4 regions of the Bradyrhizobium sp. UFLA03-84 genome follow, and region 1 is predicted to be linked to each of the others. Evidence: predicted binding sites of a transcription regulator. Region 1 holds the regulator's gene; each other region holds the start of a gene.
What was found. Region 1 encodes PhoB, which activates phosphate uptake and scavenging genes when phosphate is short. Its sites were predicted from a motif close to TGTCATNNANCTGTCAT; they were not measured.

Region 1 (2,173 bases):
ATGGCTTCTGAACATACCGCCAAGGCATTTGACAGCGACCTGCAGGAGTTGACCCGCCTGGTCGCCGAGATGGGCGGCCTCGTCGAGCGGATGATTACCGAGTCGGTCGACGCGCTGATCCGCCGCGACGTCGCGCTCGGCAAGCGCGTGGTCGCCGCCGACATCGAGATCGACAATTTGCAGCGCGTCATCGAAGAGCGCGCTGTGCTGACGATCGCCCGCCGCCAGCCGATGGCGATCGACCTGCGCGAAATCGTCAGCGCGATGCGCGTCGCCACCGACCTCGAGCGGATCGGCGATCTCGCCAAGAACATGGGCAAGCGCGTCGCGGCGCTGGAAAGCGATTTTCAGCCGCTGAAGCTGATCCGCGGCCTCGAGCACATGACCGATCTCGTGCTGTCGCAGGTCAAGTCGGTGCTCGACGCCTATGCCGCGCACGATCTGCCGGCGGCGATGAATGTCTGGAAGGGTGACGAGGAGGTTGACGCGATCTGCACCTCGCTGTTCCGCGAACTGCTCACCTACATGATGGAAGATCCGCGCAACATCTCGTTCTGCATCCATCTGATGTTCTGCGCCAAGAACATCGAGCGGATCGGCGATCACGCCACCAACATCGCAGAGACGGTGTTCTACATGATCGAAGGCCAGCAGATCACCGACAAGCGCCCGAAGGGTGACATGACCAACTTTGCCACCACGGTGCCGGGTAACACATAGTCGACGGCGTTTCGGTTTGCGTCAGGGCAACGGATCACCACACAGAAAGAACTTAGACCGATGAGCGCACGCATTCTGGTAGTCGAAGACGAGGAAGCGCTGACGACGCTGTTGCGCTATAACCTCGATGCGGAAGGCTACGATGTCGAAACAGTGGGGCGCGGCGACGACGCCGACACCCGCCTGAAGGAGCGCGTTCCTGACCTCGTGGTGCTCGATTGGATGCTGCCGGGCCTGTCCGGCATCGAGCTGTGCCGTCGCTTGCGGGCGCGGCCCGAGACCAAGCAGCTTCCGATCATCATGCTGACCGCACGCGGCGAGGAGAGCGAGCGCGTGCGCGGGCTGGCCACCGGCGCCGACGACTACATCGTCAAGCCGTTCTCGGTACCGGAACTGCTGGCCCGTGTGAAGGGCCTGCTGCGCCGCGCGAGCCCGGAACGGCTTGCGACCGTGCTGACCTATGGTGACATCGAGCTCGACCGCGAGAAGCGCCGTGTGGCGCGCTCGGGTCGTCCGATCGATCTCGGCCCGACCGAATATCGCCTGCTTGAGTTCTTCCTCGAGCATCCGGGCCGCGTGTTCAGCCGCGAGCAGCTGCTCGACAGCGTCTGGGGCCGCGACATCTACATCGACGAGCGCACCGTCGACGTGCACATCGGCCGCCTGCGCAAGCTGCTCAATCCGGGCCGTGAGCAGGACCCGATCCGCACCGTGCGCGGCGCCGGCTATGCGCTCGACGACCGCTTCGCAAAGGCCGAGCCGCAGCCGTAACGGCCGCGGGGCAATCTCAAGCCACAACACGCGTCGTCCCGGCCTAGTGCGCAATTGCGCACTAGGCCGGGACGACGCCGGTGATGTAGACCTCGCCTTGTTGGCTCCATGAAGAGCTACTCGGCACAAAAAAATCCCCGCTTGCGCGGGGATTTGTTTTGCAGTCCAGGCTGGTTTCCCGAGTGCTTACTTGATCTGCGGCTTCGCCGACGGCCGGCGGCGATCGGCGGCGGGCTGGTAGGCGACGCGCGAGTGATGGGCGCAATAGGGCAGGCCGGCGAGCGCCTTGCCGCCGCAGAAGAAGAATTCCGGGCTCGAGGGATCGCCGACCGGCCAGTGGCAGGTGGCCTCGTTGAGCTCGAGCAGCGACAGCCGCTGGCTCATCGGCACCACGTTGTCGTAGGAGATCGGATCGGGCTCCATCTCGACCTCGAAGGCGTGCGCCAGCGCCGTGTTGCCGCGCGAGACCGGGCGCGCCACCCGCATCATGTGCTGGGCGGGGCGCGCCTTGCGCTGCCGCGGCGCCGCCGTCGAAGGTGCCTTGGCGCGGCCGGAGAGGCCGAGCCGATGCACTTTGCCGATCACGGCGTTTCGCGTCACATTGCCAAGTTCCGCTGCGATCTGGCTGGCCGAAAGGCCAGACTCCCAGAGCTTCTTCAGCTGCTCGACGCGATCGTCGGAC
Region 2 (2,173 bases), on a different contig from region 1:
TCGTCGAGCGAGAAGGTCTGATCGAACAGCCGGAGCAGCGGGCCGATCGCGCAGGAGGCATTGTTGTCCTTGGCCTTCGACAGCAGCAGCGCCGAGCGGCCCTCGAAGTCGCGCAGGTTGACGTCGTTGCCGAGCGCGGCGCCGACGATCCTGCCAGCACCGGAGACGACGAGCACGACCTCCGGCTCGGGATTGTTCCAGGTCGACTTCGGATGCAACCCGGCATCCATGCCGGTGCCGACCGACGACAGCGTCGGCGCCTTGGTGAACACTTCGGCATCGGGGCCGATGCCGACCTCGAGATACTGGCTCCACGCGTTCTGATCGATCAGCACCTGCTTCAGCCGCATCGCCTGCTCCGAGCCCGGCTTCAGCTTGGAGAGATCGTCACCGACCAGCCGTACCACCTCCTTGCGGATTGCCTCCGCCGACGACGGATTGCCGCGCGCGCGCTCCTCGATCACCCGCTCCAGCATCGAGATCGCGAAGGTGACGCCGGCGGCCTTCAGCACCTGCAAGTCGACCGGCGCGAGCAGATGCGGCCTCGCCTTGTCGCGGCCGTCAGGCGGCGTGTTGGTGAGGATCGTCTCGAAATCGCCGACCCGCTCGCCGCGCGTGGCGCGCAAAGCGCCGGCAGGATCGGCTTCCTCGCATAGCGCGCTCACGGTGGGGAAACGCGCAGTGACGTCGAACACGCCGTCCGCCCGCACCGCGACCACGGCGGGTCCCCCCGCCTGCGGCAGCCAGACCCGTCCGACCAGCGTGCCGGCTGCGCCGTCCTCCGGCAGAACGTCTTTTGGCGTGAGCGAAATCATCGGCATCTCCCATTTTCGTGTTGTTGGCGCTTGTTAGCACAGTCGCGGCGCCGGCGTGAAACAGCGGTCATGCCAATGTCATAGAGGGGTAACATCGCCCGTCAATGCTCCCGTCGATCCATCTAACACACTGAAAGACGGACCTTCATGACCGCTCCCCACCTCACCGACGAAGCCGCCCACGAGGAAGCACTGCGCGACGAAGGCTCCCGTGAGGAAGCTTTGCGCGCCCGCATCCACCAGGAGATGGCCGACAACCTCGACGAGGAACTCGAGCTCGAACTCGATGACATCAGGCTCGACGAGCTCGACCATGACGGAGAGGCCGGAAAGCCGTCGATCGACCGCAAGTTCTACTTCCGCGAACTGCTGCGGCTGCAAGGCGAGCTGGTCAAGCTGCAGGACTGGGTGCAGCACGAGAAGAAGAAGGTCGTGGTGCTGTTCGAGGGCCGCGATTCCGCCGGCAAGGGCGGCGTCATCAAGCGCATCACCCAGCGGCTCAACCCGCGGGTCTGCCGCATCGCGGCGCTGCCGGCGCCGAACGAGCGCGAGCGCACGCAATGGTATTTCCAGCGCTATGTCTCGCATCTGCCGGCCGGCGGCGAGATGGTGCTGTTCGACCGCAGCTGGTACAACCGCGCCGGGGTCGAGAAAGTGATGGGGTTCTGCTCCGACGAGCAGTATGAGGAATTCTTCAACTCGGTGCCGGAATTCGAGCGCATGCTGATCCGCTCCGGCACCATCCTGCTGAAATACTGGTTCTCGATCACCGACGAGGAACAGGCATTCCGCTTCTCGATGCGGATCCAGGATCCGCTGAAGCAATGGAAGCTGAGCCCAATGGACGTCGAGGCGCGGACCCGCTGGGAACTGTACACCAAGGCCAAGGAGACGATGCTGGAGCGCACCCACCTGCCTGACTCTCCGTGGTGGATCGTCGATGCCGCCGACAAGAAGCGCGCCCGGCTCAACTGCATCTCGCATCTGTTGAGCCAGATCCCCTATCAGCACGTCACCCACCAACCGGTGGTGCTGCCGCCGCGGGTGCGCAACCCGGACTATCACCGCGGCCCGATCCCGCCGGAAATGTACGTGCCGGGACGGTATTGAGCGAACTGCCTTTCGCCGACTTGTACTTTCTCCCCGGATCGCATCTCGCGATGCGATCCGACCGACCTCTACCGCCGCGCCCCATCGCGCGGATGAGGCACGCCTGTGGATTTTCTGAATAATAGAATAATGCCCCTGATTTGCCCGACGTGTCAAGTTGCCGTGTCGAATGCCGGCACGCCCGCCGACTCCTTTGCATGGGGTTGTTTTCCAGCATTTTGGTGGTGCGCTCCTGCGGAGATGGGCAA
Region 3 (2,173 bases), on a different contig from region 1:
GGCATCGGCAACGACGTGCTGCGCGCGAAATTTCCGCGCCTCGTGCATTGCCGGATCTCCGGCTTCGGTGCCGACGGCCCGCGCGGCGGCAATCCCGGCTATGACGCGATCATCCAGGCGATGACCGGCATGATCGCGGCGACCGGCTCCCCGGAGAGCGGGCCGATGCGCATCGGCGTGCCGCTGGTCGACATCACCACCGGGCTCTATGCCACGATCGGCATCCTGATGGCATTGTCGGAGCGGCAGCGCTCGGGGCTCGGCCAGTTCCTCGAGACCACGCTGTACGAGACCGGGCTTGCGATCATGCATCCGCACACCGCGAACTATTTCATGCATGGCAAGCCGCCGTCGCTCACCGGCAACGAGCATCCCAACCTCGTGCCGTACGCGATCTTCCCGACCAAGACCGACAACATCTTCATCGGCGTCGGCAATGACGGCACCTTCCGCAAGCTCGCCAAGGAGATCGGCAAGCCCGAGCTCGGCACCGATCCGCGCTTTGCCCGCAACAAGGACCGGATCGCCAACCGCGATGCGCTGCGGGCCGAGCTGGCCGCGGTGTTCAGCCAGCACGAGGCCGAGCCGCTGTGCAACCGGCTGCTCGCCGCCGGCCTGCCTGCCGGCCCGGTGCAGAAGATCGACCAGGCGCTGACCAACCCGCACACCATCCATCGCGGCGACGTCATCGAGAAGGATTGGTACAAGGGCGTCGCCTCGCCGATCCGCCTCGAACGCACCAAGCCGAACCTGCGCCGCACGCCGCCGAAGTTCAGCCAGCACGCTGCGGAAGTGCTGGGCGAGTTCGGGTACTCCCGGGACGAGATCAACGGCCTGGTCGACAAGGGCGTGGTCTGCGGTCCGCAGCGCAAGCGCTGACACGACCATCCGTCAGCCCTGCGGTGCAGCGTCGCGTCCGGCGCTGCACCGCACGGCGCCGGCGGCGGCGATCTTCGCCTTTTTTACCGCTTCCCTTTGTCGCGGCTTCCCCCCTACGATGACTTTCGTTTATACGGTCATTTGAACGTCATCCGGCGCTGATAACGCGCGCAACGAAAGATGGTGTTCCAACCGGGAGGGGCTTTGATGATTTTTCGACGATTAGGCGCTGCTGCTGTCGCCGCTGCTACGCTTGCATTCGCGTCACCTGCGTTTGCGGTGACCGAGATCCAGTGGTGGCACGCGATGACCGGCGCCAACAATGACGTCATCGTCAAGCTGGCCAACGACTTCAACGCCTCGCAGTCCGACTACAAGGTGATCCCGACCTACAAGGGCGGCTACGCCGACACCATGAACGCCGGCATCGCCGCCTTCCGTGCCGGCAACGCGCCGCACATCATGCAGGTGTTCGAGGTCGGCACCGCGACCATGATGGCCGCCACCGGCGCCGTCAAACCGGTCTACAAGCTGATGGCCGATGCTGGCGAGAAATTCGATCCGAGCGTCTATCTGCCCGCGATCACCGGCTACTACTCGACCTCGAAGGGCGAGATGCTGTCGTTCCCCTTCAATTCGTCGTCGACGGTGATGTGGGTCAATCTCGACGCGCTGAAGAAGGCCAACATCGCCGAGATCCCGAAGACCTGGCCGCAGGTGTTCGAGGATGCCAAGAAGCTGAAGGCGGCCGGCTACACCACCTGCGGCTTCTCCGGCTCGTGGGTCACCTGGGTCAATCTCGAGCAGCTTTCGGCCTGGCACAACGTGCCGCTCGCCAGCAAGGCCAACGGCCTCGACGGCTTCGACACCGTGCTCGAATTCAACGGCCCGCTGCAGGTCAAGCATCTCGAGAACCTGGTCGAGCTGCAGAAGGACAAGACCTACGACTATGCCGGCCGCACCAACACCGGCGAAGGCCGCTTCACCTCCGGCGAATGCCCGATCTACCTGACCTCGTCGGCGTTCTTCGGCAACGTCAAGGCGCAGGCCAAGTTCAACTTCACCGCCGCCCCGATGCCGTATTATCCCGACGTCAAGGGCGCACCGCAGAACTCGATCATCGGCGGCGCTTCGCTCTGGGTGATGGGCGGCAAGTCGGCCGAGGAATACAAGGGCGTTGCCAAGTTCCTGACCTTCCTCTCGGACACCGACCGCCAGGTCTGGATCCACAAGGCCTCGGGCTATCTGCCGATCACCAAGGCGGCCTACGCCAAGGCCAAGGAAGAGGGCTTCT
Region 4 (2,173 bases), on a different contig from region 1:
GTGCGCAATCTCCTGAAGGTCGGTGACTGGAACGGCTCGTCCGGCAGCTGGACCGTGCCGCTGGAGAACATCACGCGCGATGGCGTCGATGCCGCGGCGGTGTACGTCCAGGACGGCAATCGCGACAAGCCGGGCCCGATGCTCGGCGCCGCATTCACCTCGCTTCACTAGCGCGTTGCTGCGCTAGCTGCCGGCAGACGCGTCGTTCGGCCGCGCGCATCGTCGCGCAGCCTTGCGCGGCGGCAAACATGCACACTGTGATTTGGTGAAGCGAAAGCGTTGAAGCTTTGCGCGCGCCGCTCGGTCACGCGGAGATGGGCAGGCCCCAAAAACAAAAAGGACCAACTTTCGTTGGCCCAGTGTTGGGATTTAACTCCCCTGCGAACAGGCCCGATCCCGACGGCCCCGGGGGGCTGGGGGCTGAGGAATCCGGAACCGAAAGGACCGGGCCAACGCAGGATTATCTTTTCGCAGGGCAGCGGGGCAGGCGATGGGCGGAAGTGGGGCAGCAATATGATTCCGCTAACGTTCCCGTGAGTCTTCGGTTTTCCGGACAATCCGCCGCGCCTGAGCGTGGTTAAGGCCTGGTTGCGTTGCGAATGGCCCCTTGCAGGCCTCCTCGCTTAGCGCAATCATGTCACTCTCGTGACGATCCCGAAGCAGGGGGCACCGGCCTTCGGATCCCGATCGTCACCGGGATGACAGGAGGCGCTCGATGAGTTTGATCTCGGAGGACACCGATCCGAGCGGGAGTCGTGCCGCGGCGCGCCCCGCCGCCGCGACCCCTCAACCCAACCGCGTGACATTCAATCGACTTGAGCTCAACCGCATTCTCAATCTCTACGGCCGCATGGTCGCCGACGGCGAGTGGCGAGACTATGCGATCGACTTCCTGAAGGACCGCGCCGTGTTCTCGGTGTTCCGGCGCGCGTCCGAAATGCCGATCTACCGGATCGAGAAGGATCCCCGTCTGGCGCGCAAGCAGGGCATGTACAGCGTGATTTCGGCGACCGGCCTGATCCTGCGTCGTGGCCACGAACTCGAGCGCGTGCTGTTCGTGATCGACCGCAAGCTGTCGCTGGTGTAGCGAGGCGAATTCGACGCCTGTAGCCCGGATGGAGCGGAGCGTAATCGCGGTTTTGCGACGCGAATGGCCTTGTCCCGGATTTCGTGGAGCCTGTCATCGGGTGCGCGTTCGCGCGACCCGTTGGCTCGATCCGGGCTACGGGTTCGCATCCCGCAAAAGCCGGCGCAAAACAAAAGCCCCGGCCGGGTGGCCGGGGCTCAGATCGATTGCCTTGCTCGCGGCGCTTAGTCGCGCTGGCCGAGCAGCTGCAGCAGCAGCGTGAACAAGTTGATGAAGTTCAGGTAGAGCGACAGCGCACCAGTGATTGCCGCACGCTCTGCCATCACGCCGCCCTGCGAGGCGTAGCCGTAGATGTAGTCGTTCTTCAGCCGCTGGGTGTCCCAGGCGGTGAGGCCCGCGAACACCAGCACGCCGACCACCGAGACGATGAACTGCAGCGCCGAGCTCGCCAGGAACAGGTTGACCAGGCTCGCGATGATGATGCCGATCAGGCCCATGAACAGGAACGAGCCCATGCCGCTCATGTCACGCTTGGTGGTGTAGCCGTAGAGGCTGAGCGCACCGAACGTCGCCGCGGTGATGAAGAACACGCGCACGATCGAGGTGTGCGTGTACACCAGGAAGATCGACGACAGCGACAGGCCCATCAGCGCCGAGAACACCCAGAACAACAGCTGGGCGGTCGCAGGCTGCAGGCGGTTGATGCCGGCCGAGATGACGAACACCATCGCCAGAGGGGCGAGGATGAACAGCCATTTCAGCGGGCTCACGAACATCGCGTAGCCGAACTGCGTCAGATAGGCATTGCCAAACTTGGCGACGGCGGCCGACTGGTCGGTGGTCACCGCGCCCATGTAGACGCCGAGCGCGGCCAAGCCGGTGATGGCGAGGCCGATGCTCATGTAGTTGTAGATGCGCAGCATGTAGGCGCGCAGACCGGCGTCGACGGCCGCAGCGTCAATGCGCCCGGCGGCCCGGCCGAAAGGAGAAGCGTAATTGCGGTCTAGGTCCGACATGGTCGAATTCCCGTGGTTGGTCCCGGTGGAGCGCAAGGGATTTGCGGCGCCGGTTATAAATCTATCTCAG

Region 2: a site for PhoB is predicted at 892-908, ahead of ppk2 (polyphosphate kinase 2). Genes of this name have one in related genera too.
Region 3: a site for PhoB is predicted at 1,015-1,031, ahead of ugpB (sn-glycerol-3-phosphate ABC transporter substrate-binding protein UgpB). Genes of this name have one in related genera too.
Region 4: a site for PhoB is predicted at 635-651, ahead of CK489_RS09670 (DUF2794 domain-containing protein). Genes of this name have one in related genera too.

The regions. Positions count from the first base shown of each region.
Region 1 is NZ_NSJY01000003.1:495,403-497,575, reverse strand. It holds gene phoU (phosphate signaling complex protein PhoU) at 1-720, shown strand; gene phoB (phosphate regulon transcriptional regulator PhoB) at 781-1,491, shown strand; gene CK489_RS02350 (GcrA family cell cycle regulator) at 1,678-2,173, opposite strand, start outside.
Region 2 is NZ_NSJY01000013.1:1,392,860-1,395,032, reverse strand. It holds gene CK489_RS20620 (fumarylacetoacetate hydrolase family protein) at 1-815, opposite strand, end outside; gene ppk2 (polyphosphate kinase 2) at 963-1,925, shown strand.
Region 3 is NZ_NSJY01000005.1:1,129,630-1,131,802, forward strand. It holds gene CK489_RS08060 (CaiB/BaiF CoA transferase family protein) at 1-879, shown strand, start outside; gene ugpB (sn-glycerol-3-phosphate ABC transporter substrate-binding protein UgpB) at 1,087-2,173, shown strand, end outside.
Region 4 is NZ_NSJY01000008.1:13,823-15,995, forward strand. It holds gene CK489_RS09665 (DUF1223 domain-containing protein) at 1-171, shown strand, start outside; gene CK489_RS09670 (DUF2794 domain-containing protein) at 716-1,087, shown strand; gene CK489_RS09675 (Bax inhibitor-1/YccA family protein) at 1,312-2,103, opposite strand.